Linked DNA regions of Asticcacaulis excentricus CB 48. The protein of the gene in region 2 binds, or shares a complex with, the protein of the main gene of each other region. Links are inferred from orthologs where the notes say so. Each region holds a gene or a part of one and is shown on either strand. Other genes may lie near its edges.

Region 1 (15,654 bases), on a different replicon or contig from region 2:
TATTTGCCTGCCCACGGCTACTGCGCCTTACCGCCCCGGCTTTTCCTTTGCCGCAAAGCTCCAAAGTCCGAACAGGTCGAGGCCCTGTGCCAATCCGCTGATCTGATCGTCCTGCGATCTCAGGTAACCGAATGGCCCGCCAACTGCGCCGGGGTCAACCGCATTACCGCCTCAGACTCCGAGCGCTTGGGGGCTATGGAACTGACCCGGTCAGGATTGAAAAGCTGGCACATTCAAGCCGCCAAACCTTTGAGAGGTCAGAGGCCATGGGTACATTAGAGCCTCATGCCGAAAAGTGGACACCACTTTTCGGAAAAAACATGAGGCGTTACAAAAAATTAGAGCCATTCGCCGGTTCAACTGAGCCGACGAAGGCTCTAGGCCCGCCGTTCGGTCTTCCGCATCTGTCTTATCCAATCCCGCCTTGCGTGACGGTCTGGATCTGTGCTGACGGGCTCCTTTTATAGCCAAACGCAGAGGCTGAACGATCCTATGGTTTGTCCAAAGTCTAACCCGGTGCGGAAACGCTCGGATATGGCTGAAAACTTGGCTCAGCATAAGAATAGCCGCAATTTCGGCATAGACGGCGGTATCTGCGGCGACCAGAAACACCACATCAGCCGGAAACGCCGGGGCGAAGGACACGACAGTAGTGACGAAGGCCACTGCGAACACCACTTTCGACCACGTCAGCGTGTTCAGCCACATGGCGAGACGGTCGATCAGAAGACCTTTAAGGTAGTGACCTATCCGGGTTTCCGGAAATAAAATGGCAACGCCATAGGCCATGAGTATCGCATAAAGAACGGAAAACCCCATATCATCCTCCACAAGAGCGATATGGGGCGCAACCGTCGCTAAACAAGACGCGCTTTAGTGATACCGGCGCATCAGACCAACCAGCTTGCCCTGAACGGCCACTTCATCGGCATTGTAGATGCGGGTCTTATAGGCCGGATTGGCCGCCTCAAGGGCAATCGACGCGCCCTTCTTGCGCAGGCGCTTCAGGGTCGCCGTATCGCCATCGACCAGAGCCACGACGATTTCGCCTGACTGTGCCGAATCCGACTTCTTGATGATCACATAGTCGCCGTCAAGAATACCGGCATTGATCATCGAATCGCCTTCGATTTCCAGCAGATAGTGCTCACCGGAACCGACGAAGATTTCCGGCACGCGGATACGGTCACGTTCAGCCCCCAGCGCCTCGATCGGCACACCGGCGGCGATCTTGCCCAGCAGCGGCAGTTCGCGGCCTTCGTCATTAGCGGGCTTGGACGCTGGGACCGGGGCGGCGGGGCGGGTGCCTTCGACCACCTGCGGCACAAAGGCCTGACGCCCGCGCGGCGGAGCGGCGGTCGTTGCCTGATCCGGTAGCTTGATCACTTCAAGAGCACGGGCCCGGTGCGCAAGGCGCCGGATAAAGCCGCGTTCCTCAAGGGCCGTGATCAGCCGGTGAATCCCCGACTTCGACGCCAGATCCAGCGCCTCCTTCATCTCATCAAAGGACGGAGACACTCCCGTTTCCTTGATGCGTTCATGAATGAACATCAGAAGTTCGCGTTGTTTGGTCGTCAGCATAGGTCCACCCGCTGCAAAAGTTTGTCCCCGGACATGGCAATATTTAGCGCATGAATGGTGAACAAGTCATGAACTTGTGCGAAGTGTTCTGTATGCGTTCTTTAGTCTTGTCAAGCGGGCGTGAGCAGATTCTTCGCCGCCTGAGTGACATCGCCCTGCCGCATCAGGCTTTCGCCGACCAGCATGGCTGTGGCCCCGGTTTTTTCGAGCCGAGCCACGTCCTGCGGCGTAAAGATACCACTTTCGGCGACCAGAACGTGCTGCGGTCCGACCATGGCCGACAGGTCCTCGGTCGTTTTCAGATCGACATCAAAAGTTCTTAAGTTGCGGTTATTAATACCAATCAGCGGAGAGGCCAGCTTAAGTGCGCGCTCCATTTCCGGTGCGTCGTGCACCTCGACCAAAGCGTCCATGCCATAGGCGTGCGCCGCCGCGATCAGGTCGGCGGCCAGAGCGTCGTCGATCATGGCCATGATCACCAGAATGGCATCGGCCCCAAGGCTGCGCGACTCGGCGACCTGCCACACATCGACAAGGAATTCCTTACGGATGCAGGGTAGGGTGACGGCGTTGCGGGCCGCCACAAAGTGCGATTCGTGCCCCATAAAGCTCGGCGCATCGGTGAGGATCGACAGACAAGACGCTCCGCCGGCCTGATAAGCCGCCGCAAGTGTAGCCGGCTCGAAGTCCTCACGAATCAGTCCTTTGGACGGGCTGGCCTTCTTCACCTCGGCGATCAGCGACAGGCTGTGCGGCTGTTTGTGGGCCACCAGCGCGCGTTGAAAGCCGCGCGGTGCGCTGACCTTTGTGATACGTGCCTCCAGCGCCGACAGTGATGCCGCAGGCTTGCGTTCGGCGACTTCCGTGCGCTTGTAGGTGGCGATCTTTTCCAGAATATCGGACATGTCTTAGGTGTTCGTAAGGGTGACGAGTTGATCGAGCGCGGCCAGAGCCTTGCCGTCATCAAGGCTGGCGGCGGCGTAATCGAGCCCTTCGCGCAGGGTCTCCACCGCGCCGCCGACCAGGAAGGCCGCCGCGGCATTGAGCATGACGATATCGCGATAGGGGCCTTTTTCGCCCTCCAGTAGACGACGCAGGGCGGCGGCATTGTGTTCCGGCGCACCGCCCGTGATGTCGACCAGCGCCGCGCGCGGCAAACCCACGGCTTCGGGCGTAATGGTGAACAGGCGCAGCTTGCCGTCCTTCCATTCCGCCACCTCGGTTTCGCCCGTGGTCGTCAGTTCATCGAGACCGGAACCGTGTACGACCCAGGCGTGAACGGCCTCAAGCTGCCCCAGCGCCTTGCCAATCGGCTCGATGAAGCGCGGGGAGGGCACGCCCACCACCTGACGCCGCGCGCCAGCGGGATTGGTGAGGGGGCCCAACAGATTGAAAATAGTGCGAAAACCGAGCTGCTGCCGGATCGGAGAGACGTGTTTCATCGCCCCGTGATGCGCCACAGCGAACAGGAAGCAGATACCGGCTTCCTCCAGCGCCTTGCGCTGCTGTTCCGGCGTGGCGTCGATATTGACGCCCAGTGCCGCCAGAACATCCGCCGTGCCGGATTTCGAGGTGATGGCGCGGTTGCCGTGCTTGGCGACCTTCAGGCCGCCGCCGGCCGCCACAAAACCAACGGCTGTGGATATGTTGAGCGTATGCAGCCCATCGCCACCAGTGCCGCAGACATCGACCGTGTCATAGGGATGATCAAGCCTCTTGGCCGCTGCGCGCATGGCACGGGCGCAGGCGGCGATTTCGCCGACGGTTTCACCGCGCAGGCGGATAGCGGTTACGGCAGCCGCCACCTGAGCCGGGGTCGGTTCGCCGCGCAGACAAGCGGAAAAGAAGATTTCGGCGTCGGCGTCAGACAGGGTCTGACCGTCCGCCAGCTTGGCCAGCAAGGGTTTGAAGGCGTCAGACATAGAGGTTGTGGCTCTCGATACCGGCCAGACGCAGGAAGTTGGCCAGAATCTGATGGCCGCCTTCGGTGGCAATGGATTCCGGATGGAATTGCACGCCGTGGATGGGGCGCGTGCGGTGCTGGACGCCCATGATTTCGCCGTCATCGGTCCAGGCGGTGACGATCAGGTCATCGGGCAGGGTTTCGCGCTTGATGGCCAGCGAGTGATAGCGCGTCGCCGTGAACGGATTGGGCAGGTCCTTGAACAGGCCGATGTCTTTGTGATGGATCTGGCTGGTCTTACCGTGCATCAGCGTCTTGGCGCGGATGACGTCGCCACCATAGGCCTGACCGATCGACTGATGCCCCAGACAGACGCCAAAGATCGGCAGGTCTTCGGGGGCCGCACGCAGCAGCGGCAGACAGATGCCGGCCTGATCCGGCGCACACGGTCCCGGCGACAGCAGAACCGCCTTTGGCTTCAGCGCCAGCGCGTCCTGAACGCTCAGCGCGTCGTTGCGGTACACCTGCGTTTCCGCGCCCAGTTCCGCCAGATAGTGCACCAGATTATAGGTGAAGCTGTCGTAATTATCGATGACAAGGATCATGGCCAACTCCCATGCAAGCGATATAGGCAAAGGCGGCGCAAAAACCAAACGGAAATGGCCCAAAGCCCGGACGTTTCAACGGTTTCACGCTTGAGCATGCCTAAATTTCCCATAAGATATATTATGCGATATATTGGTGTAGCCGGAAGGTGGGCACTCAGAGTGCCCACCTTCCGGACTATTTCAGCGTCAATTCGTATTCGGGCGTCAGTCGGATCGCGTCAATACGCGCCACCTGACCGTCCGTGAATTGTGGTTTCACGCTGGCGTCGAAATAGACTTTTGAATCCTCGCGCAGTGGCATGACGCTGAGTGTCAGTGGCTCCGTTAGTTTGTTGGCATAACGCTTAAGCCCGATACGCCACGTCCTCCCGATATAGTATTCGTCATCAAGCATCTGCGAACCTGAAAACAACCGCGCCACATCGCCCTGATAATCGACATCCAGATAGACGTCGGATACCCCTCTCAGTGCCTCTTGCGGTGCCTTCACGGTCCATGCGGCCGAAGCGCCGAAACTTTCCGGTTCAGGCACGATGGGTGTATTTCGCGGCCCCCAAGTCTTCAGCGGCGGTGCCCTGCCTGCCTGGCGCAGAAGCTGCCATTCGGCGGACAATTTTACCGGCGGTGCCAAAGCGCCCCAGTTCTGAAACAGCCCCTTTGAAGGCTCAAATTTTAGTTTCAGATTTGAAGTTAAATTATTTGATAAATATGGATAAATCGCAAATCTGAATTGTGGGTCGGTTTGACGGAACGTCGCCCCACCCTCCGTGTTTCCAAAGACATGCGCCGCACTCAGGATCAGGTGCGGACGGCCCCGCACCGTCACAGTGGTCAGGCTTTGCGCCTGCGCTTCGGTGAGAAGCAGAAAGCGTGCGCTCTTGCCATTAGCGCCTACGACGGAAACGATGCGTCCCGTGCAGGACGTTACCCGTATCTGAGCCCCCTGCCGGGCCTTTTGGGCCCCCGTAATCGTGCGTATCGCCTGTGCGTCAAAGACAAATTCCGGCTCGATCTGGCCAGTTGTGGCAAACACATAAAGGTCGCCCTTCCCGTCGTCGAACTTCGTCACCGGCTGGGCCGTTGCCCACAGGAGATCAATACCCGACAGGTCGAAATGGACGGGCCAGATGAAGGCGGCCCCCTCCTCTACAGTCATGCCTTTCGACGGAAGGGTCACGCTTTTATCGCTGAGTTTAATCTCAAAGCGCGTATCCGGATGCGCGGGCGTGGCGTGCTGGCGCACATGGTTATTCACGAAAACGAAGCCCGATCGGCCGTCTCCCCGGAACGCCCAGCGCAGGGTTTTCAGATCATCAGCGGCTGCGGGCTTTATCTCCGGGGCGTAAACGTTCATCGGGGCCAGACGATCCCCGAAAGCCTGAAGGAAGGCGTGGATGGGTTTGAGCTTATTCAGGACCGGGCGCGCCTGACCATACTGACCCAGTGGGGCCTGAAAATCATACCCCAGTCTGGGCACGTCATTATAGCCACCGCTGGCCATGCTTTCGTCACGTGACGGCGATCCCGGTGGGTTCTGCCCGCCCTGAAACATATAATAGCCCAGAAGGTTGACACCTGAGCCGACCTTGGTGATCACCATATCGGCGATATCGTCGGGGCTGATCAAAGGACGGCGACGATACATCTGCGGCACGCCCCCACCATACTCCGCTCCGAAAAAGGGCGTAATGTCCGTATCGCGCGCACCATCATCCTGTGTTGAGGTGCGCCCCTGAGCCCCCAGACCCTTTTCATTACGCACGCCAAACTGAAACAGATAGCTCGACTTGGGCGGCAATATCCCTGCGGCCGCTGACCACGGCTCATCGACATAGGTGCCGAACACCGGGATCACCTCGCCACGCGGAAAGACGGCATTGTCCCAGCCAGTTACGGTATAAAGCGGCAGATCAAAACCGTGCGCGCGCAACATCTCCTTCAAGCGGGCAATGTGTTCGCGCCCCTGAAGCGGCCCGGTGCGGTTATATTCGTTCTCGATCTGGATGCCGATCACCGGACCGCCGTCTTTCCATAACAAGCCCTTCGTCTGCTCGGCTATCTGCGTGAAGAAGGCGTCCACATAGCCGAGATAGGTCGGGTCATTGCTGCGGGTCGGCACCGAGTCCACCACCCAGTCAGGAATGCCGCCAAACCGAACTTCGGCATGGGCCCAGGGGCCGGGACGTAAATAGACATAGAGGTCGTTTTTCTGCGCCAACTGAATGAATTTGCGAAGATTTCGGTCGCGGCTCCAGTCGAAGTCACCGTGACGTTCCTCATGGTGCTGCCAGATAACGTAGGTGGCAACGACGGTGACGCCTGCCGCCTTCATCTTGAGGAGCTGTTCTTCCCAGTATTGTTCCGGAAAACGGCTATAATGAAACTCGCCCATAACCGGCAAAACGGGTTTACCGTTGAGCGTCAGGTAGCGATCAGTGACGCTGATGCCCTGCCCCGAAGGCGACAGGCCTGTTCCCATCTTCAACAGACCGTCACGCGGCGCCGAGGGCGCAATCTGCGCATCGACCCGCACGGTTTCCGCCGAAGCCACACTCCACATCAAGGCCAGCAGCGCGGTCGAAGCGGCCAGAAGATTTCCGTTCATTGGCATTTCCCTCTTTTTTTTATTGGGAAATTTGTACGACAATAAGCCGTGCCCGCCAAGCGCTGTATCGAAAAATCTATGCCCGACCTGTCATCTGCTCGTAGCGGCCCAGAGCCTGATCGCTCAGCTTGACCTTCAGATGGATATGACCGGTTTCGTCATCAAAGCGATCCAGCACACGGCCCTGAGTATACAAAAAGGCCAAAAGCTGACCGTCCTGCGGTGCCAGTTCGACGTCGATTTCGGTACCGGCTTCGTCCACCTTGAGCGCTATATCGCTGAGGAGCTTTTCGATCCCCTCGCCCGTGATGGCCGACACCATGATCGGCTTGTTCATGGCGCGATCCAGTACGGCGCGGCTATAGAGGATGTCGCGGGCCTCCTCGTCCAGCAGGTCGATCTTGTTCCATACCTCAATCAGGCGCGATTTATCGAGATCCGGATGGATATGGGTGAGCACCTGCATCACGTCTTGCGCCTGCGCGTCGCTTTCGGGGTTCGACATGTCGCGCACGTGCAGGATCAGATCGGCCTCCAGCACCTCTTCCAGTGTGGCGCGGAAGGCGGCAACCAGTTCGTGCGGCAGGTCGGAGATAAAGCCCACCGTATCGGAAATAATAGCGGCCCGTCCGCCCGGCAGTTTCAGCGTGCGCAATGTCGTGTCGAGCGTGGCGAACAGCATGTCCTTGGCCAGCACTTCGGCGCGCGTCAGGTGGTTGAACAGGGTCGATTTGCCGGCATTGGTATAGCCCACCAGCGCCACAATCGGGTACGGCACCTTTTTGCGCGCGCTGCGGTGCAGGCTGCGGGTGCGGCGCACGTCGTCCAGTTCGCCCTTGAGCAGCTTGATCTTGTCGGCAATCATGCGGCGGTCGAGTTCGATCTGGGTTTCGCCGGGACCACCGGTTGTGCCGGTGGCGCGCTGACGCTCAAGATGGGTCCAGGTGCGCACCAGCCGTGAGCGCTCGTATTCCAGCCGCGCCAGTTCGACCTGAAGCTTGCCTTCGCGTGTACGGGCGCGACGACCAAAGATTTCGAGAATAAGGCCGGTGCGGTCGATGACCTTGCGTTCCCAGGCCTTTTCGAGATTTCGCTGCTGGATCGGTGTCAGGGTAGTGTTGACGATGACGAGATCGGCCTCGACCTCTTCGCACAGGGTCACAATCTCTTCGACCTTGCCGGAGCCGAACAGGGTGGCGGGGTTGGGCTTACGCACGCGCGCCGTATCGGCGGCCACAATGTCAAGGTCGAGGGCGATGGCCAGACCGGCCGCTTCATCTAGACGTGACTCATCATAGCGCCGCGTCGCAGGCACCCCTTGGGGCTGACGCGGCGAAGATGGCGCGTGCGGTGCGGCCATGTCAGGGTCGATAATGACCGCACGCTGGGTTTCCGGCGTGCGGTTTACAAATTTGGTGGTCAAAAGAGTCCTTTGGGCGACTTAATCGTCCGAGTCTTCTTCCTGCTCATACAACTGCACCGGCGCAGCGGGCATGATGGTCGAGATTGCGTGCTTATAGACCAGTTGCGACTGACCGTCGCGGCGCAGCAGCACGCAGAAATTATCGAACCAGCTAACGATGCCCTGAAGCTTGACGCCGTTGATCAGGAAGATGGTGAGAGGCGTTTTGGATTTACGAACGCTGTTGAGGAACGTGTCCTGCAGGTTTTGTTTCTTTTCGTGGGACATTTAGTCGCCCTTCTTGTTAGACATTGCGAGCCCAAAACGGGCTTCACACACAGACATAAGCAAAAGTCACGAAATCACAACGCACAGGCGTACATAATTTCGTGAAGTATCATAGGCGACAATCGGTGAACAATTCAACCGAACACTATATAACATAATATTTCGGTGGAATTCCAAACCTTTACAGGTCAATGCCGGCGGAACGCTGAGCCCGTTGAATGTAAGCCTCACGCAGCCGCAGCGACAATTCGCCCGGCACACCGTCACCGATCAGCGAATCGTCTATCTGCACGATGGGCATAACGAAGGTCGAGGCGGCCGACAGGAACGCCTCTTTGGCGCGTTTGGCTTCCTCCAGCGTAAAAGCGCCTTCGGAGACATCAACGCCCTCTGCCCGCAGGATGTCGAGCAGGCTGATGCGCGTCACGCCCGGCAAGATATTGGCGCGCAGGCTGCGCGTCTTCACCTCGCCCTCTTTGGTGACGATATAGACATTGGCCGACCCGCCTTCGGTGACGAAACCTTCGGCATCGACAAAAATTACATCGGAAGCCCCCGCCTCGCGCGCGGCCTGTTTGGCCAGCACATTAGGCAAAAGCCCGACGGTCTTGATATCACAACGGCCCCAGCGCTTATCGGGCGCCGACACCACACGGATGCCCTTGCGCGCCTTGCTTTCTGCCGTCTGACGGTCCACGGGCTTGGCTGTGATGACCAGAGCCGGTTTGACCGGTTCCGTTGGGAAAAAGTGATCGCGCGGGGCCACACCGCGGCTCACCTGAAGATAAACCAGCCCCTCACCAATGCGATTGCGACGGATGACCTCGTTCAGCACCACCACCAGAGACGCGCGCGGCATCGGCATAGCGATATGCAGCTCTCGTAAGGAACGCTCCAGCCGGTTCAGGTGCCCGGCCAGATCAGCCAGTTGCCCGCCAAATACCGACCACACCTCATAGACGGCGTCGGCAAACTGATAGCCGCGATCCTCAATGTGCACGGCAGCATCGGCATGGCGCACATAGGCACCGTTCACATAAGCAATACGGGACATGGTAATCTCAATAAACCTGAAAGCCTCAAGAGGTTGTATCCCCTCAAAAGACAAGAAGACTCAAGGGCCTCGGGCCCCCAAGAAGCGCAAAGACTCAAGGGGCCACAGGCCCCTTGATCCCTTTAACTATTCGCGCCCAAACGGCAATGCAAGAGACAGGTTACGAGGCGTTTCCTCAGGCCCCTCGCCTTACACCTCTTCGTCTTCGACACCGCGAATATGGGCCAGCCCCAGCGACTTCAGCTTGCGGTGCAGGGCTGAACGCTCCATGCCGATAAAGTTAGCGGTACGCGAAATATTGCCGCCAAAGCGCACAATCTGCGACGACAGATATTCGCGCTCGAACACTTCGCGGGCGTCACGCAGCGGCAGGGCGATGATGCGCTCCGGGCGGATGGCCCCGGCGACGGCCGATTCCACCACCTCAGCCGGCAGCATCTGCGCCGTGATCGGTTCGGATGGATCGCCAGAGGCCAGAATCAACAGGCGTTCAATATTATTGCGTAACTGGCGAACATTGCCCGGCCATTCGTGCACCTGAAGCGTCGCCATGGCGTCTTCGGACAGGGTGCGCTTCGGCAGGCCCTGAGCGCGGGAAATGCGTTCAATGAAGTAGTTGACCAGTTCGGCAATATCGCTGCGGCGTTCCGACAGGCCGGGGACGCGCACCGGTACCACATTGAGGCGGTGGAACAGGTCTTCGCGGAAACGCCCGGCGGCGATTTCCTGCGTCAGGTCCTTGGAGGTCGAGGAAATGACGCGCACATCGACCTGCACATCATTGACACCGCCGACGCGCACGAAGCGTTGTTCGACCAGCACCCGCAGGATGCGGCTTTGCGACTCCATAGGCATGTCGGCCACTTCATCGAGGAACAGAGTGCCGCCGTGCGCGCGTTCGAACACGCCGATCTTGCGCGGACGGCCCTCTTCGCCTTCTTCACCGAACAGTTCGACGTCGAGACGCTCAGGTGTCACACCGGCGGACGAAATGGGCACAAATTCGCAGCGCGCGCGGGGGCTCGCTTCGTGGATCATGCGCGCCACCAGTTCCTTGCCCGAGCCGGCGGGGCCGGAGATCATGATGCGCGAATTGGCAGGGGCGACCTTGGCGATCGTGGTGCGCAGAAGCTGTGCCGCCGCCGAATTGCCGATTAAACCGTCCGGCACCACGGCCTGTCCGCGCAGCCGACGGTTTTCACGGCGCAGGGACGCCAGTTCAAGCGCTCTCTGAACTACCATGATCAATCGTTCGGTTTTAAATGGCTTTTCGATAAAGTCATAAGCGCCGCGCTTAATGGCCGAGACAGCGGTTTCGATGGTGCCGTGACCCGAAATCATGATGGCCGGAATATCCGGGTCCAGTTCGCGGATGACGTCGAGCAGTTCCAGCCCGTCCAGCCCGCCGCCCTGCATCCAGATGTCGAGCACGCACAAAGACGGCTTGCGGGCCTTGATCGCCCGCAACGCCGCTCCGGAGTCGGCGGCCGTTCTGACCGAATAGCCTTCGTCTTCGAGAATGCCAGCGATCAGTTCGCGGATATCGGCCTCGTCATCGACCACCAAAATATCTACGCCAGATGATACCTTCATCACACCCTCATCAGTCTTGCCCCGCTATCGGGAGCTTCATTGGTTTGAGCCGGAGCCTGGGTCTTGGGTAACCGCAATATGGCCCGTGCCCCGCTCAGATGGACGGCGTCCGCCAGATAGAATTCGCCGCCATGATCTTCGAGAATACGCTTGACGATGGCGAGGCCGAGCCCCGTCCCTTTCTCGCGCGTGGTTACATAGGGTTCGGTCAGACGGTCACGGTCCTTGTCCGGCAGACCGATACCGTCATCCTCGATTTCGATGATCAGGAACCCGTCGCTCAGGTGCATCTCGACCCGCATCTGACCGCCCTCGCCGTCACCGTTGGCCATATGGCGTGAGACGATGGCCTCGCCACCGTTTTTGAGCACATTGCCCAGCGCCTGCGACAAAAGGCGGCCATCGCAGACGACCGCCACCTCCGGCAGGGGCTCGACAATGTCGATCTGCACATCGGGCTTGGCGACGCGCTGCGAAAAGACCATTTGGCGGACAAGCTCCGCCGCGTCTTCTTCGGCAAAGTTGGGCACCGGCATCCGTGCAAAGGCCGAAAACTCATCGACCATGCGGCCTATATCGCCCACCTGCCGCACAATGGTGTCGGTAAGGCGGTCGAAGGTTTCGCCATCGGTTTCGATCTGCGAACGGTATTTTCGTTTCAGGCGTTCCGCCGACAACTGGATCGGCGTCAGGGGATTCTTGATCTCATGCGCGATGCGGCGCGCCACATCCTTCCAGGCGGCGTTACGCTGGGCGGCCACAAGGCGCGTAATGTCGTCAAAGGTCAGAACGGCACCGCCCGTATCCAACGATGAGGCCCGTACGCGCACGCGACGCGTATCGCCCTTGCGCACTAGATCGACCTCGGCCTCCTCGACCTTGTGCGGCGTTACCTTATCGAGAAGCTCGCAGATTTCCGGGGCCAGTTCACGGATATGCTGCCCGAAGGACTCTTCGGTGGGTATCGACAGGAAGTGAGCGGCGTGCCGGTTGATGGCCGAAATCTGCTCGTTTTCGTCAATGCCGATAATGCCCGCCGAAATTTCCGACAGCACGGTTTCGATAAAGCGACGGCGTTCTTCCGCCTCTTCATTGGCCGATTTCAGCGCCGCCTGCTGGCTTTGCAGATCGCTGGTCATGCGGTTGAAAGCGCGAGAGAGCACAGCTATGTCTTCCGACTGCTTGTCGGTCATGACGCGCGCATTGAGGTCGCCCGACGCGACCTTGTCCGCCGCCTGCACCAGCCGGGCGACGGGCACGGCGATGGAGTCCGCCGCCGAGGTGCCGACCCAGATGGCACCGATCAGCACCAGCAGCACGGTTTCCATATAGGCCAGCGCAAACACCCCCTGCACGCGGACCGAATTGCGAGCAGATTCCCGAAGTGCATCAATGGCTTCCTTGGCGCTTTGCACCTTGGGGACGATGCCGGGCGTTAGGGTTTTGACCGCATACAGCTTGGCCCCGTTATAGCCCTGAAGCGGATAGATCATGCGGATGGTATCCGGTGCTGCAAACAGCCCGCCGCCGATATCGCCTTCATTGGCCGTATCTATCGCCACCTGATTGGGGGCCAGATAGGGCGGCGCACCGGGGTTTTCCGCCCGGGCCAGCACCTGCCCGCTATCGTCAATAATATAGACCGCCGCCAGTTCCCCGCGGATCGAAATCAGTTCACGCAGGGCCTGCGAAAAGCTCAGCCGTTCGGCAAACATGCGGATCAGTTCAGGCCGTTGCAGATCGCGAGCAATGTCCGTCAGTGTATCGCGCGCCGTATTGGTCTGGGTTTCGATAAAGGCGGCCCCGATGTCGGCGCTGTTTTCGACCGACGACTGCACCCGCGCCGAAAACCACGTTTCCACGCCGCGATTGACCAGCACACCAAAAAACAGGGCCACGACAAAGGCCGGCGTCACGGCCGCCAGAGCAAACAGGGTCACAAAGCGCACATGCAGGCGCGTCCCCGCATCCTTAGCCCGTGATCGCGCCAGTTGCAGTACCCGCCGCAAAACGAAGAAGCTCAGGCCCAGCAACAGCGCCAGATTCAGGCAAACAAGGCTGAACAGAAAGACACTCGATGGCCCCAGCGGCCCAGCCCCCGGCGCCGCAATGATGATCCAGATAATAAAAGCGGTCATCAGGGCCGACAGGGCATAGGCACTCACCATGGCCAAACGGCCACGGCTGGCATTTTTCAGCCCCCGCGTCATGCGGGCCCATGATAGGCCGAAGCGCCGCCTGATACCTGTGTCTTTCAAAACCCAGCTTTCCAGATGCCACAATGGAGCACAATCCGATAAAGTGGGCACCACTTTATGGATAAATTGCGCCTTCAAACAAACCTCAGAGCGTCCTGAGTTTGTGCGCTAACGCAGTACGCTCTGAGGGTGGCATTTGTGCACTACTGTGTCTGAATATCAACATCTATGTTGCAAGAATGCGCCGAATTTGCCGGCCGACGATCACGAAATGTTTTCAGATTCCCTTAAAGGGGTATTAGCCAAACAGGGCACTCAACTCCCGTTCGATATCTGTGGGATCATCCATACGGCACAGCCGCGCCTTATCCTGACGGCGAACGGCGGGGTCTTCGCTATAATCGCCAGCTTCAATATACCAGCCCAAATGCTTCTTGAACATTTTGAGGCCCAGACCGCTGCCGTAGAAGCTGAGACTGTCGTGCATATGTTCGAGGATCAGCTCCAGACGCGCCGATCCGGTCGGCTCAGGCTCATTTTCGCCGCTCAGAGCCGCATCGAGTTGCGCGGCCAGCCACGGGCGGCCATAGACGCCGCGCCCGATCATCAGGCCGTCGGCCCCAGACTGCGCGAGGGCCTCGCGCGCCTTCTCGCCATCCGTAATGTCGCCGTTGACGATGACGGGGATGGACACCGCCTCCTTGACCTGTTGCACAAAGGCCCAGTCGGCCTCGCCCTTGTAAAACTGCTGCCGCGTGCGGCCATGAACGGTTACCGCCTGAATCCCAATGGCTTCCGCCCGACGAGCCAATTCCGGTGCATTACGGCTTTGGTTGTCCCACCCCATCCGCATTTTAACCGTCACAGGTCGCGAAGTCGCGCTGACGGCCGCCTCCATGAGGCGGCTGGCGGCATCGAGGTCGCGCATCAGGGCCGACCCGCACAGGACGCCGGTCACCTCCTTGGCCGGGCAGCCAAAGTTGAGATCAACAATATGCGCACCCGACGCTTCGGCCAGAGCGGCCCCACGCGCGATAAACGCCGGGTCCTTGCCGATCAGTTGCACGATCTTAAGGCCGGCATGTTCCCCCAGCGCGAATTTGCGCACCACGTCCGGACGCCCACGCTCCAACTCGGCACAGGCGACCATCTCGGTGGCCGCATAGGCAGCCCCCAGCTTAGAAGCCATGCGGCGGAAGGGCAGATCAGACACACCGGTCATCGGCGCGATCAGGGCGCGCCCGGCAATCTCCACATCTCCGATCCTAAGACTGTGCGTCATCATGAACGCGAAATAACCGCGAAGCCCTCTTTACGCAATGGGCGGGCTCCGATTAAGACGAAGCCATGAGTTTCAATGCGATCATCGTTGCCGGCGGTTCAGGTCTGAGGTCAGGCGGCAAAAAGCAATGGATGCCGTTGCGCGGTAAGCCGGTCCTCAACTGGTCGATCGAAGCCTTTGCCCGCGCCGGAGCCGCCGACATAGTGGTTGTCGTGCCGCGCGACGATCTCGATCACGCCACCCTGACGCTTCAGGGGTTGGAGCGGGTGCGCGTCGTTCCTGGCGGGGCCACGCGCGCCCTTTCCGTGCAAACCGGCCTCAGTGCTCTGCATGAAACGGCTGCGCCCGATGATCTCGTGCTGATCCACGATGCCGCGCGGCCCCTGCTGACGGTAGACTTGATTGAAACGCTTCTGACTCGGCTGCAAACGGCGCGCGCCGCTATTCTGGCCGTACCGGTCACCGACTCGCTGAAACGTGCCGAAGACAGCCGCATCATCGACGCGCCCTCGCGTAATGGTCTGTGGCGGGCCCAGACCCCTCAGGCCTTCCGCCTCAGAGACATAGCCGACGCCTATGCCCAGTGGACGGGTGCGGTCGAGGCCACCGACGAGGCCATGGTAGCCGCTGCCGCCGGGATCAGCGTCGAGATCGTCGAAGGGGAACAGCGGCTTCAAAAGCTGACCTATCCCGAAGATTTTGCCGTGCTGGAGGCCTTTATGCCCGCTCAACAGATGCGTATCGGTCAGGGCTTTGACGCTCACCGCTGGGGCCCCGGCGAAAGCGTGTGGCTGTGTGGCGTGGAAATTACCCACGATCAGACCCTGATCGGCCATTCGGATGCCGATGCTGGCCTGCACGCCCTGACGGATGCCCTGCTAGGGGCCGCGGGGTTAGGCGATATTGGCGATCACTTCCCGCCCACCGACCCACAATGGAAAGGTGCGCCGTCTGACCTGTTTCTGCGTCATGCGGTCGAACTGATACGCCAGCGTGGGGGGGAAATCGTCAATGCCGATGTCACGCTGATTTGCGAGCGCCCCAAGATCAAGCCGCATCGGGAGGCCATGCGTCACAGAGTCGCCGATATTCTCACGCTTGATCTGGCGCGAGTCAGCATCAAGGCCACGACCACCGAGA
Region 2 (15,714 bases):
CAGGCCCAGTTCGGTGGCCGGCGACTTACTTTCGCGCAGGGCTTGACGCGGCGTCAGACCGGCCTCAGCAAACAGGGTCAGCAACTGTTCACGCTTCCAGCCCACACTGAGATAGGAGACGATTTGCGGCGAGTATCCCGCAGCTTCGATGACGGCGAGGACGTTGCGCGACGTGCCGCAGTCGGGATTGTGATATATGGTAACGGTCATAACGCCATCCTCTCCGGGGTGGTTTTGCTATCTGGGAAGATCTGAGGTGAGGACGACTTTAGCAACCATCTAAAAACGACAAAGACCATGGCTGCACCTGCGGTTTGAGCGGCGAGAAAACCGGGCACGGAGGCGAGTGCAAGGCCCGCGAAGCTATCGGTCAGCCTGCGCACCAAAGTCACGGCGGGGTCGGCAATTGCGGTTGAGCGTTTGAAGCGGTAGGCTGAGGTGATGTAAAGGCCATGGTTGCGGGGGTGAAGTCAGGTCTGAAGCGGAAGCAGCCGAGAATGGTCCTGATCAGCCCGAAGGTGGCTACTGCTTCGGGGAGGAGAAGGGCAGAACAGTCGCGCAGTCGGGGTAGACGGCGTTACTGGATCGGATACAAAAAAGAGCGCCGATGCGGCGCTCTCTAGCTTTATTTACCGTCGCCAGGCTTTTCGGAGAAGTATTTCTCAAATTTGCCGGTCTCTCGCTCGAAATCCTCGCGGTCAGCAGGCGGCGTGCCCTTAACCGAGATGTTCGGCCAGACGCGGGCGTACTTGGAGTTGACCTCCAGCCACTTGCCGTCCGGCTCATCCTCGGTATCCGGCTTGATGGCGTCCACGGGGCATTCCGGTTCACAGACGCCACAGTCGATGCACTCGTCCGGATTGATAACCAGGAAATTTTCACCCTCATAGAAGCAGTCCACCGGACAGACTTCAACGCAGTCCATAAACTTGCACTTAACGCAGGGATCGGTGACGATATAGGTCATGGAACTCAGGTGCCTTTGGTGGGGACAGGTGCCACAAAACAGGGTCTGTTAAAGTGTTTGGGGGTCATGACTTTTGCGACGCGCACTGTCAAGGCTTTAGCCGCACCCTAACCGCGATTTTTACTAAACCGCCCAAGGGCTTTGGCTTAAGCCTAAGCCATTAACCTGAGAGTGAAACCTATTCGCAGACAGTATAGAGGCCCTGCGCCTCGCTGGCAGGGCCTCGACGGTCACCTATGCTGAGCACTCGCACATCAATCAGCCGCGTCCCGATGGCGAACGTCAGCCGGTCGCCGATTCGCACGGCGTGGCCGGCCTTCTGGATGCGTGTGGTCTGACCAAAACGTACCTGCCGCAAAAGGCCGCTTTCGGCGAACTTTGCCGAAAGTGCGCGCGTCTTGAAAAAGCGGGCGCGCCACAGCCAGACATCAATGCGGCAGGTTTCAGAAGCGGATTCCATGTCGCACTCTAACCCTGAGATTGCAAAAAACATTGCATATTTTGCGCCGATGCCGCAGTTCAGCAATCGATTGTTTTACGCTCGACACTAGGGGATTCGTTTTGGCAGGCCTGTTCAAGTCAGAAGGTAATCTGCTGATCGCGCTGATCGTAGCGGCGTTTGCCATTCCTCTAGAACACAGCCTTGTCGGCTCCGGTCAGAGCGTGGCCCTGATCGCGTCTGTCGCCCTAATCGGGGTGATCATTCTGGTTTCGCTGCGCGTGGCGCACCACGCCGAGGTGCTGGCCGAAAAGGTCGGCGAACCCTATGGCACCATGATCCTTACCCTGTCGGCCGTCCTGGTTGAGGTGGTCATCCTCGCCATCATGCTGGGCCATTCGCACAATCCGACTCTAGCGCGCGACACCATCTATTCGGCAGTGATGCTCGACATCAACGGCATTATCGGCGTGGCAGCCATTCTGGGCGGCCTGAAACACGGTGAGCAGCCCTATAATGATGCGTCAGGCAAGACATATATAGTCATGATCATGACAGGTATGGGTGTCTCCATGCTGGTGCCAGAATTTATCCCGGTGGCGCACTGGAAGGCCTATTCGGTGTTTTCCATCGGCATCATGATTTTCCTATACGCCATGTTCCTCCGCCTTCAGACCACAAAGCACAGCTATTTCTTCAGCTATACCTATGCCGGGACAGGCGATGAACATTACATGCACGGTGGCAAGACGCCGTACTCGGCGGCCATCCTAGTCGCTGGCCTGGTGTTAATTGGCGTGCTGGCCGAGGTCATGTCGAAGACGCTAGGCATCGGCCTTGAGGGCACAGGCATTCCGCCGGTCTTTCCGGCGTTGGTGGTGGCGGCCATTTCGGCCAGTCCTGAAATCATGACAGCCCTGCGCGCCGCACTGGCAAACCGCATGCAGCCCGTGATCAATATCGCGCTGGGGGCCTCGCTGTCGACTGTCGTCCTAACCGTGCCCGTGATCGAGTTGATCTCGTTATTCAACGATCAGAAGATCCACATGGCCCTCACTCCGACCCAAAGCATCATGACGGCTCTGACGCTATTGGTTGCCGCGATCAATCTTAATGACGGTCAGACCAACGCCATCGAGGGCACCACGCACTTTGTGCTGTTCTGCGCCTTTATCATGCTGTCGTTCCTGGGGCTGTGATCAACCACCACGCAGTACCGCAAAAGGCGAATACGGATTGACGAAGGGAGCCTGTTCTTTGGCTCTTTTTGGGGTACCGGATTTGCTGCGCCAACCTTGATAGTCGGCGGCAGCGTCTCCTTCGCCGAAACGATGCGTCCATGCCTTGGCAAAGCCCAGCGCGGCCATTAGTTTATCATCGAGCCCATCAATGGCGGCGGGTTTGAGATAAATCACCCCCTTGTGCCATACGCCTTCGTTCAGGGCCTTATCCAAGGCATCCAGAGTCCTCAGCCGGACAGGTTTGTGCCCGTTGATGGCGACCAGACCCTTGAGGCTGAGGACACGCTGAGGATGGTCCTTCCCCCCGCCAAAGGCCTGCATCAACGATGGAGACAGCTTCGGCAAACGCCAGACGAAGCGATTGCCGTGAATACCCAGACCTTTCAGCAATTTGCGCTCATCTGCAGTTAGTTTGTCCTGGCCACGCAAAGTTACGCCGCCGTTTTCATATATCTGCCATGCCACGGCGCGCACCGCGGCGGGGGTCGACTCATCGTGGGCGGCCTCATAGACCCGGTGTAGGGGTTTCAGGTGGTGTAGGGCCTGCTGCCGCACGAAGTCGGTTAGCCGTTTGCGGGCCCGGTCTACAAGCGCCGCCTGATCGGATTGACACTCCAGACGGATGACCGGATTGAAGTAATCCGAGGGCGCAATGTGGCCGACTGTTTCGCCCTGCCATAGGACCTGCTTGCCTTTCAGGCGAAGGGTTTTGGATGGAGCCTGTGCCAGCGCTTGCAGCCGCTCGCGGATCAGGGGCGTCACAGCGCGGTGCGCCGCCTGTCGGATGGTCTTGTCCTCGATCAAGCTTTCACCGGCAGCTTGCACGAAGTTTAGCCCTCTAAGCTGCCCCACACGCTGGCCTTCGAGGAAGACGTCGCCGTTGCCCATAATCTCCGGCTTAGGTGTCTCAAAGGCATTGAGCGCCTTCAACAGCGCGCTGGTGCGCTGATCGACAAAGCGCTGCATCAGGGCTTCATGCAGGCGGTCAGATAGGCGTGCCTCTAAATCGTGCGTCGCATCGCGCCAGTGCTCTGCCGCCTTCAGCCAGCCGGTGCGATTGGAGATGTAGGACAGGGTCCGCACCCCCGATAACCGTCCCGACAGGGTGTCGATATCGCCGTCCATGCGGTCGAGGAGGGTCAGTTGCTCATCAAACCAGTCGTGCGGCACAAACCCGTCCGGGCGGTGGCGCGACCAGAAGAGGAAACCGACCGTCTTGAGGTGTTCGTCCAGCGACACCTTGCGAAAATCCGGAAGCTGGCACACCTCCCAAAGGATGCGCAGGCTGATCGGATTACGCACCTTCAACGCGATGTCCTCTTCGGCGCTCAGATGGCGCAGCACCTTCTCATCCAGCGCTTCACGAGCCAGTTGTAATGCCGGGGCGGTCGAAGGCCGCGTCAGACTGCGCAGCAGATTGTCGAGCGAGGAAAAATCCAGCTCGTGATTACGCCATTGCGCCGCCGTCAGGCTGAGGAAGCGGTGGTTCTCAATGGACGCTATCAGGTCATCGTCCATCTCATCGGCATCCCCCGTGACACCAAATGTCCCTTCCCTGCGGTTGCGCCCAGCGCGCCCGGCGATTTGTGCGGCCTCCTGTGCCGTAAGGGCTCGCGTGCGCCGGCCATCGAACTTCGAAAGGCTCGCAAAGGCCACATGATCGATATCCATGTTGAGCCCCATGCCGATGGCATCGGTGGCCACCAAAAAATCGACCTCACCCCGCTGGAAGAGATCGACTTGGGCATTGCGCGTCTTGGGGCTGAGTGAGCCCATCACCACAGCCGCCCCGCCGCGCTGACGCCTGATCAGTTCGGCGATGGCATAGACCTGCTCGGTGGAAAAGGCCACTATGGCGGTGCGTTTCGGCAGGCGGGTCAGCTTCTTCGACCCTGAATAGCTCAGTTGCGATAGACGCTCTCGGAACTGCACCTCGGCATGGGGAAACAGTGACCGGAACAGGGGCGCAAAGGTCGCCGCCCCCATGAACAGCGTCTCGTACCGCCCCCGCGCGCGCAAAAGCCGGTCTGTGAAGACGTGGCCGCGCTCGATATCGGCACACAGCTGGATTTCATCGACGGCCAGGAAATCCACGCGTCGCTCCAGCGGCATGGCCTCAACCGTGCAGATGAAATAGGAGGGCAGGCGCGGTATGATCTTCTCTTCGCCGGTTATCAGAGCGACGGCATTGACGCCCTTTTCTTTAACCACGCGGTCATAGACTTCACGCGCCAGAAGCCGCAGCGGCAGGCCGATCATGCCGGTTGCATGCGCCATCATCCGCTCCAGCGCATAATGGGTCTTGCCAGTATTGGTCGGCCCTAAAACAGCCACCAGCCGCGAGTCCGCGTTGGGGCCAGCGAATGTGTCAATGGGGGGAGAACGATCGGGCACGCACTCGTTTTAAACACTTAAAGCGGCCTTGGGAAGGCATAAGACGGTGTCAAAAGAGCGCGAATTCAGAAGTTAACAGCTTCAGTCAAAGGCAGTGAACGTCATGAAAACGAATCATGACCGAATCAGTGACATCACACGATGCTTGATTTGTTCTATACTAGATCTGGTAGCCCACTAGCGTATTAACCATAATCAATTTATCATTTGCGCTGAGTCGCACCTTGAGTCGAGTGGGTTACGTTCTCACACAGATTTTTAGGCTGGGCTGGGTTTGAAACGGCTTCTCAAACGCGCGAGCTGCGTGCTAAACCCGACGCGAGTGGCCCCTTAGCTCAGCCGGATAGAGCAAGGCTTTCCTAAAGCAGAGGTCGCAGGTTCGAGTCCTGCAGGGGTCACCAACGTTTCTGTGTCATGGTTTCGGCGGACGCCTCCCCCTGACACCGCGCGGGACGTCCTGAAAGCACTCTCGCCGTTCAACGATCCGATGACTGATCGCTTCGATACGGCAAAAAGGATCAACAACGCGTCCATCGCATCGTCGGGCAAAATAAAGTAAGCAAGGCTCATGACCGTCCCCGACCCTGCCGTTAGCGCCCTCAACACCGCCCTCTTCTGGCTGGACTACGCCGCCGTGGCCCTGTTTGGGGCCTCTGGCGCCATAGCCGCGGCGCGCGGGCGGCAGGACATCATCACCTTCACCTTTTTCGCCGCCATTACCGGCGTTGGTGGGGGGACGCTGCGTGACCTTCTGATCGGAGCACCAGTGTTTTGGGTACAGAGACCCGACTACATCCTAATTTGCGCGCTCGCCGGGTTGGCCGTGTGGATACTGGCTCCGCGCAATGCCTCACCGCGCCCGGATGGCAAGCCTGGAAAGCGGATGCTGGCCATGCTGTGGCTGGACGCCATTGGGCTGTCGGCCTATGCGGTGGTGGGGGCAGCCAAAGCACTGAACCTCGGCGTTGCGCCTGTGTCCGCCGGGGTTATGGGCGTGCTAACCGCAACCTTTGGCGGGATTATCCGCGATGTGCTGGCCGGAGAGCCCAACCTGTTGTTGCGCCGGGAAATCTATATCACCGCTGCACTCTTGGGGGCGTCGGTGTTTGTCACCCTGACCCTGTTTGGCTTGTCGTTTTGGCCGGCAGGCCTCAGCGGATTCGTCGCTGCCCTAGCGCTGCGCGGGGCGGCGATCCACTGGTCGCTGAGCCTGCCCGCCTTCGGCCCACGCGATCACGACAACCGTAACAAATCCTCATAATTGTTGCCCCCGCGAAGAGTAACCTCAGCCTTATCGACCCCGCCCCTATACTTTCATCCACAAGCTTTTTGAGTGCGCCCGCTCCCCGCGCGGAAATCTGCCATGTCTAAAATCCTGACGAACCAGGAAACCTCGTCATTTAAAATGAAACCCCGAACCGTTTTGATTGAAAATGATGCGCAAATTCGCCTTCTAAAGAAATGTACGTGCACATTACATTCGAATTTACTTTACTATTTACTTTGAAAAATGCATACACACTTGTGTCTATGACCTCAACTCCGCGCCACCCATCACTACGACGCTTTCCTGGCAGCCGGACTTTATTTTTATGTAATTTTATGATAGAGATGGTTGCATTGATGCAGAGGCGCGCGTCGCGTTCCACCGGCATCTCCCTATATTCACCTAAAATGCCGCCTGCGCTCTCCCGCACATCCGGCATCTTCGACAAAGGTCGGATGACAGGCTTGTCTTAGTCCATTCATACATAGCAGCGATGCCCTTAAGCCAATCAAGGGACGTCGTTGTTTTTTTGCGTCTGCGTCTTCCGGCCTCCTCCCTGATCGCCGGTCAGTCGTATGCGTCGTGTGAGCGGATTATATCAGCGCCTGCCCCTCGACCTCATTCAAACAGAAAGAGGACCGCAATGACGACTGTTGCAGCAGAACTCGAATTCAAGACGGGCGACAAAGTTGTGTATCCGGCGCATGGCGTCGGCACCGTGGCCGCCGTTGAGAGCCAGGAAGTGGCCGGCTATCAGCTCGAAGTCTATGTCGTCACCTTCGACCACGAGAAGATGACCCTGCGCGTCCCGACCAAGAAGGCCAAGACGGCCGGCCTGCGCCACCTCGCCCCGGCCGCTGTCATGTCGCAAGCGCTGGTGACTCTGAAAGGCCGTGCCCGCGTGAAGCGCACCATGTGGTCGCGTCGCGCGCAGGAGTACGAAGCCAAGATCAATTCAGGCGACCTCGTCTCAATCGCCGAAGTGGTCCGCGACCTGCACCGCGCCGAAAATCAACCGGAGCAGTCCTATTCCGAGCGTCAGCTTTACGAATCGGCTCTCGACCGCATGGCCCGCGAAGTCGCCGCGATCGAAAAGATCGACCGCGATGCTGCCGTGGCCCTGCTCAACAAGTCGTTAATCAAGGCAGCCTGATTTTTGGCAGATAACCCAATGAAACCCCCGGAGAACGATCTCCGGGGTTTTCTTTCGTTTAAGCCAGAGTCCGCAGACTCGGCTCGCGGTCGAAAAAGCGCTGAGCCGCCGCGGCGATAAAGCCGTCGACCCCCACTACGCCCGCATCCCGCACCACGCCCGCCTTGTCGAGCAGGGGCTGAGCTTCCGGCATGTGGCCGATGGCCTTCAGGTGACCAAAGGCATTCATAACCCATTCGATGGAGGCCGCTTCTTTGAGGTGTCGCCCCGTCCCCGCCTCCGACAGCAGGACAAACACCGCATCGAATAGTTGCGACGGCGCGCCAAGCAATTGCGCGTCGGCATCGGCCAGACTGCCATCCGATAGCGGTATGCCATGGATTTGGCCGCCAACCACGAAGGGCGTAGCACCCGCCGCCGTGATATCAGCCTTAAGCTGGCTAAAGACCGTTGCGTCGCTATCTTTGCAGATCAGGATACCGATCTTGCGCCCTTGCAGGGTCGGCTTCAGATTCTTCTGGATCGACAGGGCATCGGACGGGGCCAGGTCGATGGGCTCGCGCGCCACCTGACTTGCGGCGGGCAGGTCGATCCCCAGCCCATCCGCCACGCGCGTCGCCAGTTCGTCATCGACATTGCGCAGATTGGCCACCATGCGCGGCGCGACTCCCTGCAGAGTGACCTTCGACAGTTCAAACACGAAGGCCGAGGCGATGTGCGCGCGCTCGGAGTCCGTCTGCGATTTCCAGAATAAGCGCGCCTGTGAATAGTGATCGGCAAACATCTCCGGCCGCACGCGCAGCTTGCCGCCCTGCTCGTCCGCACCGTCTCGAGCAGAAACCGTAGTGAACCCGGTCACCGGACATTCGCGCGGCCCGCCGTCTTCGCCATGCGCTCCCAGACTGTTGGGCTCATAGTTGGCGCGCCCCCTGGGCACCTGCATCTGCATTTGGCCATCGCGCTGGAAGTTCTGGAAGGGACACTTCGGCGCGTTGATCGGCAACTGATGGAAGTTCGTGCTGCCTAGCCGTTTGAGCTGCGTGTCGAGATAGGAAAATAGCCGCCCCTGCAACAGCGGGTCATTGCTGAAGTCGATGCCGGGGATGATGTTGGCTGGACAATAGGCCACCTGCTCCACCTCGGCAAAGAAGTTGTCCGGGTTGCGGTCAAGCACCATCCGCCCGACAATGGTCACCGGCACCACCTCTTCTGGGATGATCTTGGTGGCGTCCAGCACATCATAGGGCAGGCTGTCGGCGAGCGCCTGATCGAACAGTTGCACACCCAGTTCCCATTCGGGGAAGGCCCCGCGGTCGATGGCCTCAAACACGTCGCGGCGGTGGAAGTCGTTATCGGCGGCCTGAATTTTGAGCGATTCGTCCCACACTAGCGATTGCAGCCCTAACTTCGGCTTCCAGTGAAACTTGACAAAGGTGGACTTCCCCTCGGCGTTGACGAAGCGGAAGGTGTGGATGCCGAACCCCTCCATGGTGCGAAAGGCGCGCGGAAGGGTGCGGTCGGACATGGCCCACATCAGCATGTGGGTCGATTCCGGCATCAGCGACACGAAGTCCCAGAAGGTGTCATGCGCCGAGGCTGCCTGCGGGTAGCCCCGGTCGGCCTCCATCTTCACAGCGTGCACGAGGTCAGGAAACTTTATGGCGTCCTGAATGAAGAAGACCGGGATATTGTTGCCCACAAGGTCCCAGTTGCCTTCCTGCGTGTAGAACTTCACCGCAAAACCGCGCACATCGCGCGGCGTATCGACGCTGCCCGCACCGCCGGCGACGGTCGAAAAGCGCACAAAGACCGGCACACGCTCGCCCACCCGCTGGAACAAATCGGCTGTGGTGATGTCGGACAGGGACCGCGTCAGTTCGAAATAGCCATGCGCCGCCGAACCGCGAGCATGGACGATGCGCTCAGGAATGCGCTCATGGTCGAAGTGAAAGATTTTTTCGCGCAGAACAAAGTCCTCAAGCAGGGTTGGGCCACGCACCCCGGACTTAAGGCTGTTCTGGTTGTCGGAGACGCGAATCCCCTGATTGGTCGTCAGATGACCTTCCGGTGTGTGCGGACCGGAATGACGGACATGCTGATGGGTTTCGCCACCCTGACCGGCGATGGTATCGAACTTCGCGGTGTCGTCCATTTTATCCTCGTGATAGGTATGACCCGCCGCCACGAGGACATTTCGGCCTGATGCCATAAAGAGTCACTGCGGATCGTCGCAAGCACACAGGAAACCCTCCCGGCACGGGGTTTTTCCGCTTGACGCTGTGGCTGGCTTTGCCTATAGAACGCGCCTCTTGCGCTGCCGTTGAAAGGCCGCGCCCTGTCTATTGTTTCTAACGAAGGTGGATATCATGTCGCGTCGTTGCGAACTCACCGGTGTCGGCCCGATGGTCGGCCACTCCGTGAGCCACTCAAACATCAAGACGAAGCGTCGCTTCCTGCCCTCGCTTCGTGAAACCGCGCTTCAATCCGAAGCTCTGGGTCAATCCTTCCGTCTCAAGATCTCCAACGCCGCTCTGCGCACGCTGGACTTCAAGGGCGGTCTGGACGCCTTCCTCGTCAAGGCTGACGACACCGAATTGTCTCTGCGCGCTCGTCGCCTGAAGAAGCAGATCAAGGCGAAGCTGGCTGAGAAGGCCGCTGCCTAAGCTTTTCGGTTCCAACCGAACACACGAAAAACCCCGAAGCTCCGGCATCGGGGTTTTTTGTTGCCCGAAATCACGCCGCATAGGGATACCAACGGCCGTTTCAATGACCTTTGGTATGACTGATTTCTGAAATCGCGCAGTCGAAGCGACATATGCCCGGCACAAAGGCCCTCACACAAGGAGCCCTTTATGCCTGATCTGCACAGTCTCAACATCTTTACCCACGTCCTGAGCGCCAGCGCCGCGCTGCTGACCGGACTATTCATTCTGGGCCGCCGCAAGGGTAATCGCCTGCATCGACTCAACGGCCGCCTGATGCTGGGGCTGACGGGCCTGTCGGTTGCCGCCGCCCTGATCGGGGCGTTCCTGTTTCGCGGCAAACTGGACCTGATGGGCGTGAGTGTGCTGGTCGCCTATCAGCTATGGAGCGGGCCACGCGCCCTGCGCTTGCGGGACAGGGGCCGTAAATGGCCGGACATGATTCCTGCGCTCTCCCTACTAGGCGGAGGTATTGGCCTGTTGTGGTTCATTCGTCACGGTGGGGCTGTGCAATGGTCCCCCGCCCTCGTCAACGGGGCGATGGGAGGCATGATCTTTTATGGCGGTTGGGATGTCGGACGCACCCTCCTGCCCCAGAACTGGCGTCGTTGGCTAAACCCCGCGGAGCACGCTTTCAAAATGACGGGGCTAACCGGTGCGCTGCTGTCGGTTGCAGCAGGGACGCTGCTGGGCAATGCCTACTGGCCGCTCATCGTGTCGGGTGTCTTCGGACTGGCGTCGCTGGTCTTCGCTTTCAGAGCCGCACGAAAGGCACTGGGTGTTATCCCTTCCGCGGCCTTGAACGCGCGATTGAAGGCCGACAGCGAATTGTAACCCACGCTCAGCGCCAGTTCGAGAATCGTACCCTCCTCCTTGGCCCGCGCCTTGAACGATTCGATGCGCCAGCGGTTGAGGTATCGGCTGAAGTGCTCCTCCCCTTCGCCGGCGTGAATAACCCGGCGAAGACGGTGTTCGGCGACGCCGAGCCGCTGCGCCAGCCGCGACAAGCTGAGCCTGGGGTCGCCATAGCTGTTGGCCATTTCAGCGCGCACCCGTTGCAGCAGACGCGTTTCGGCGGCATCCAGCCCTTTGGGCTCCGGTGACAAGGTTCGCTTAAGCTCTCCGCCAAAAGCGACCGTAGACAAACACAGCAGGAGCGTCAGAAGGGCCCCGACGGTGGCCGCCGGAGTGGCTCCGCCCAGAACCGAGACTATGGCAACGCCAGCCCCCAGCAAAGCCCCGACGGCCAGCAGGGCATAACTGACGCGGCGGCGCGCGTTAAGCAGATCACCAGGCAAGCGCCGCCACAGGCGCACAGGCAATTCAAAAAAGAGATAGAGACTGAGCGCGTCCCAGAGGATTTGCGCCGGTGAGACAATAAATCCGAGGCCAGCTAATCCCACCAGCAACAACAGAAGCGCCGCATCGACTTTCAGCGGGCGCGGCGTGAGCCCCAGACCCAGACCGAGCGCACGGTTGAACGCCAGCGGTCCGGCGGCGATGATCGGCACCAAGGGCTTGAGCACTTCCGGAAAAGCAGCGTGCAGGAAATAGAGCGCCCCCAGACACAGGGCGGCGGCCATCTCACGGCGTCCGGGCACGGCGGATTGCCGCCAGACCAGAACAGCCAGCATAATCTGTGCCGAGGCGGTTGCCGGGGCGATCAGCGTAAGCATCAGGGCCGGTAATCGAACATCAGCAGGTGGGTCGGGTCATCGTCCCCGATCGGATCACTGATCAGATAGAGCCGATAACCGTCATGCGTTTTGACCGCCGACACGCCCTCATAATTGTCGATAGGCAGGGGCGGCTCGATTCGCAGGATCTCATCGATCACCTTAAGGCGATTTCCTTCAAGCCGCAAAACACGCAGGACATTACGCGCTCCTACCACGGGCAGATAGAAGCGGTAGAGAGCTAGCATCTCATCGGGTCTGGCGGGATCGAGCGGGGCCAAAGACACCAGCTTGTAAGTAAACCCCGGCGTGGTCGGCCCGGTGAGCGTCTCGCATCTGTAGGAATCGAGTGCGCACCTCCAGAAGCCGCCAACCTCGGCCCCCAGAATCAGCGATGCCACTCCCTTTGTAGAAAGGTGCAACGTAAGCGCCTCAAGCCCTTCATTCGACGGAAGGGCGGGCAGGCCAGTCAGCGGCAGGCGCTCACCCGGCCCGCCCAGATCGGGGCCATAGCGCATTACGCGCGCATCGCCTTCAAACGAGACATAGACCGAGCCATCGCGCGGATCGACGGACATGTCTTCGGCATCAGACAGCGACTTGTTGCCAAAGGGCTTGCCGTCGGCCGCGCGCAACATCTCTACGCTCAGCGGGCCTTCTGTGCCGCGTACCGGCAGGGTGAAGCGCGCACGGCTGCCGTAATCGCCGATGGCGTCGATCATCACCCCGTCCTTACCCGGTTTGACGACCAAATCGGACAGGCCGGTCAGCCAGGACGTGCCCTCTCCTTTGACCTCATAGCCGCCAACATAGCGGGCCTTTTGCGCCGGTGCACCGCTGACCGCCGGCAAGGGAGTGAAGCTGACCCGCGTGCCGCCCTGATAAGGCACGGGACCGGCCAAAGCCGCGGTGGTCAGCAGGGCAGAGAACAACAAGACCAATCGCATGAGAACTCCGTTTGGCCACCCTCTCCATAAGGCAGCGGTGGTCTTATCGCCGCCGTGCGGCGGCCTTTTCATCGAACAGTTCAGCCAGCTTCTCGATCAGCGCCCCGCCCAGTTGCTCGACATCAATCAGCGTCATGGCCCGGCGGTAATAGCGCGTCACGTCGTGGCCAATACCTATGGCCGCCAGTTCCACGCGCCCGGCCCCTTCGATGTCGGTGATGACCTTGCGCAGGTGGTTTTCGAGATAGTGGCCCGAATTGACGCTGAGGGTCGAATCATCGACCGGCGCGCCGTCGGATATGACCATCAGAATGCGGCGCGACTCCGGCCGCCCCAAGAGGCGCGTATAGGCCCATTGCAGGGCCTCGCCGTCGATATTCTCTTTCAACAGGCCTTCGCGCATCATCAGGCCGAGGTTTTTGTTGGCCCGACGCCACGGATTATCCGCGGCCTTATAGATGATGTGTCTGAGGTCATTAAGGCGTCCCGGCGCCGCCGGCTTACCTTCGCGCACCCACTGTTCGCGCGATTGCCCGCCTTTCCACGCCTTAGTGGTAAAGCCTAGAATCTCGACCTTCACGCCACAGCGTTCCAGCGTTCGCGCCAACACGTCGGCGCAGATGGCCGCGACCATGATCGGCCGCCCGCGCATCGAGCCTGAATTGTCGAGCAGAAGCGTGACGACTGTGTCGCGGAACTCGGTGTCCTTTTCCTGCTTGAACGACAAGGGCGCACTGGGGTCGATGATCACCCGCGTCAGGCGCGAGGCATCCAGCACGCCCTCTTCGAGGTCGAAATTCCAGGACCGGCTCTGCTGGGCCATCAGGCGGCGTTGCAGCCGATTGGCTAGGCGGGCGACGACATTCGACAGATTGGCCAGTTGCTGATTGAGGAAGCCGCGAAGCCGCTCCAATTCTTCGGGATCGCACAGGTCTTCGGCGTTGATGACCTCATCATAGGCCTTGGTGAAAACGTCATAGTCCTTGCGCTCACCGCCCGCATTGGGGGTCTGCATCTGGCTGGCCTCGGCGGCCTCGCCATCGACGACCTCATCGGCGGAGCCTTCGGCCAGAGACTGCGGATCGCCCGACATCTGGGTGAAGTCCTCGTCGCCGGTCTGGGACTGATCGTCGCCACCAGTGGGTTCTTCTTCCTGTTGCGGCTGCGAATCGTCCTGATCCTCAGCATCCTCTTCGGCCTCAGCCGACGGGTCATTGCCTTCGGACGGCTCGTCCTCGCCCTCGTCGTTCGTTTCTTCTTCTTTGGCGTCTTGCGAATCGTCGGTGAGGTCCAGCGCCCGCAACACCTCGCGCGCCTTTTGCGTAAAGGCCTTCTGATCAGCGATCAGCTCCGCCAGTTCGTTCAGACCCTGCCCTGTCTTGTGCTCGATCTCGTCGCGCAGAAGATTGACTACCCGCTGCGCCTCGTTCGGCACAGGATCACCGGTAAGTATTTCACGCGCAATCAGACCCAGAATGTCGGCCAGATTGAGTTCGGACTTTTCTTCCTTGCGCCCCAAACCGCTTCGGTCGAGATCAGACTGAAGCGCCGCGCGCAGATTTTTGCGCACCCCGCCCATGGCATTGGCCCCGATGGCCTCAAGCCGCGCTTCTTCCAGCACGTCAAAGGCTTCGGCGCCCGCCGTATCGACAGGCCGGGCACGGACGTGGATGGCGGCGTCGTGATGCGCCACCTTTAGCGCCAGCCGGTCTGCCTGCCCGCGCACGGTGGCAGAAAGACGGGCGTTTAGGTCGCGCGGCGGATTGGGCAGGACCAGCTTGCGGCCATCCAGACGCGGTCCGTCCGGTCCGAAGACGACTTCGAGGTCTGGGTCTTCCGCCAGGGCGCGCGTCGAATGGATCAGCGCCTTGCGAAACGGATCGGACAGAACGGTAACGGGCTTGGCCATTGGTTTCCTCTTATCCTCCCCTGTGAAACGGGGGAGGTGGCGAGCTTGTCTCGCCGGAGGGGGCAGTCTTTGCGTGGCTTGCCCCACCCACCACTTCGTGGACCTCCCTCCCCGCAGTCAGGAAGGGATGCACCTAGATCACCTTCACCTTGAGGGCGCTTTCCTTCACATCCGCGCCAAAGCTGCGCTGATAGAATTCCGCCAGAGTCGGACGCTCCAGCTCATCGCACTTGTTGAGGAAGGTCAGGCGGAAGGCCACCTCCGGGTCATTGCCAAAGATCAGCGTATTTTGCGCCCAGGTGATGACGGTACGCGGCGACATCACCGTGGAAATATCGCCATTTGCAAACGCCGAACGCGTCAGGTCGGCGACGCGCACCATGGCGTCGATCAGGCTCTTGCGCTCCGGCGTGTCGAACTCCGGCAGCTTGGCCAGAACGATCTCCACCTCGGCCTCGTGGCTGAGATAGTTGAGCGTGGTAACGATCGACCAGCGGTCCATCTGACCCTGATTGATCTGCTGCGTGCCGTGATAAAGCCCGGTGGTGTCGCCCAGACCGATGGTGTTGGTGGTGGCAAACAGACGGAAGAAGCTGTTGGGGCGGATAACCTTGTTCTGATCCAGCAGCGTCAGGCGGCCCTGCGCCTCAAGCACACGCTGAATCACGAACATCACGTCCGGACGCCCGGCATCGTATTCGTCGAACACCAGCGCCACAGGCCGTTGCAGCGACCACGGCAGGATGCCTTCCTTGAACTCGGTGACCTGCTGACCGTCTTTGAGCACGATGGCATCCTTGCCGATCAGGTCTATACGCGACACATGGCTGTCGAGATTGACGCGCACCAGCGGCCAGTTCAGCCGCGCGGCGATCTGCTCGATATGGGTGGACTTACCCGTGCCGTGAAAACCCTGCACCATAACGCGGCGGTCATAGGCAAAGCCGGCGCAGATGGCGATGGTCGTCTGCGGATCAAAGCGGTAGGACGGGTCGATTTCCGGCACATGCTCATCGCGG

The links.
Region 1: the proteins of ASTEX_RS05395 (region 2) and hfq are in contact, whole or in part, in a crystal structure (PDB 3VU3), measured with the Escherichia coli proteins. The link is inferred for Asticcacaulis excentricus CB 48 from one-to-one orthologs.

The regions. Positions count from the first base shown.
Region 1 is NC_014817.1:541,886-557,539, forward strand. Bases 6,764-9,666 are described here. They hold hfq (RNA chaperone Hfq), read right to left. Parts: upstream 8,388-9,666; coding sequence 8,139-8,387; downstream 6,764-8,138. Other genes in these bases: hflX (GTPase HflX), read right to left, coding at 6,774-8,120; ASTEX_RS14245 (D-amino-acid transaminase), read right to left, coding at 8,569-9,441; ntrX (nitrogen assimilation response regulator NtrX), read right to left, coding at 9,631-9,666. In the rest of the region: ASTEX_RS19445 (hypothetical protein), read right to left, coding at 211-819; transcriptional repressor LexA, read right to left, coding at 874-1,581; indole-3-glycerol phosphate synthase TrpC, read right to left, coding at 1,692-2,486; trpD (anthranilate phosphoribosyltransferase), read right to left, coding at 2,490-3,503; ASTEX_RS14225 (anthranilate synthase component II), read right to left, coding at 3,496-4,089; ASTEX_RS14230 (beta-galactosidase), read right to left, coding at 4,268-6,697; more of ntrX, read right to left, coding at 9,667-11,034; ASTEX_RS14255 (sensor histidine kinase NtrY-like), read right to left, coding at 11,034-13,244; tRNA dihydrouridine synthase DusB, read right to left, coding at 13,531-14,514; ASTEX_RS14265 (bifunctional 2-C-methyl-D-erythritol 4-phosphate cytidylyltransferase/2-C-methyl-D-erythritol 2,4-cyclodiphosphate synthase), read left to right, coding at 14,580-15,654. UniProt on the Escherichia coli protein: RNA chaperone that binds small regulatory RNA (sRNAs) and mRNAs to facilitate mRNA translational regulation in response to envelope stress, environmental stress and changes in metabolite concentrations.
Region 2 is NC_014816.1:1,132,627-1,148,340, reverse strand. The notes cover bases 7,067-10,029. They hold ASTEX_RS05395 (catalase), read right to left. Parts: upstream 9,614-10,029; coding sequence 7,520-9,613; downstream 7,067-7,519. Other genes in these bases: rpmB (50S ribosomal protein L28), read left to right, coding at 9,828-10,029; ASTEX_RS05400 (CarD family transcriptional regulator), read left to right, coding at 7,067-7,461. In the rest of the region: arsC (arsenate reductase (glutaredoxin)), read right to left, coding at 1-210; ferredoxin FdxA, read right to left, coding at 626-967; ASTEX_RS05425 (RNA-binding S4 domain-containing protein), read right to left, coding at 1,146-1,427; ASTEX_RS05420 (calcium:cation antiporter), read left to right, coding at 1,529-2,605; ASTEX_RS05415 (helicase-related protein), read right to left, coding at 2,606-5,041; ASTEX_RS05405 (trimeric intracellular cation channel family protein), read left to right, coding at 5,610-6,302; more of ASTEX_RS05400, read left to right, coding at 6,952-7,066; more of rpmB, read left to right, coding at 10,030-10,124; ASTEX_RS05385 (helix-turn-helix transcriptional regulator), read right to left, coding at 10,862-11,839; ASTEX_RS05380 (esterase-like activity of phytase family protein), read right to left, coding at 11,839-12,786; cobaltochelatase subunit CobT, read right to left, coding at 12,830-14,695; cobaltochelatase subunit CobS, read right to left, coding at 14,829-15,714.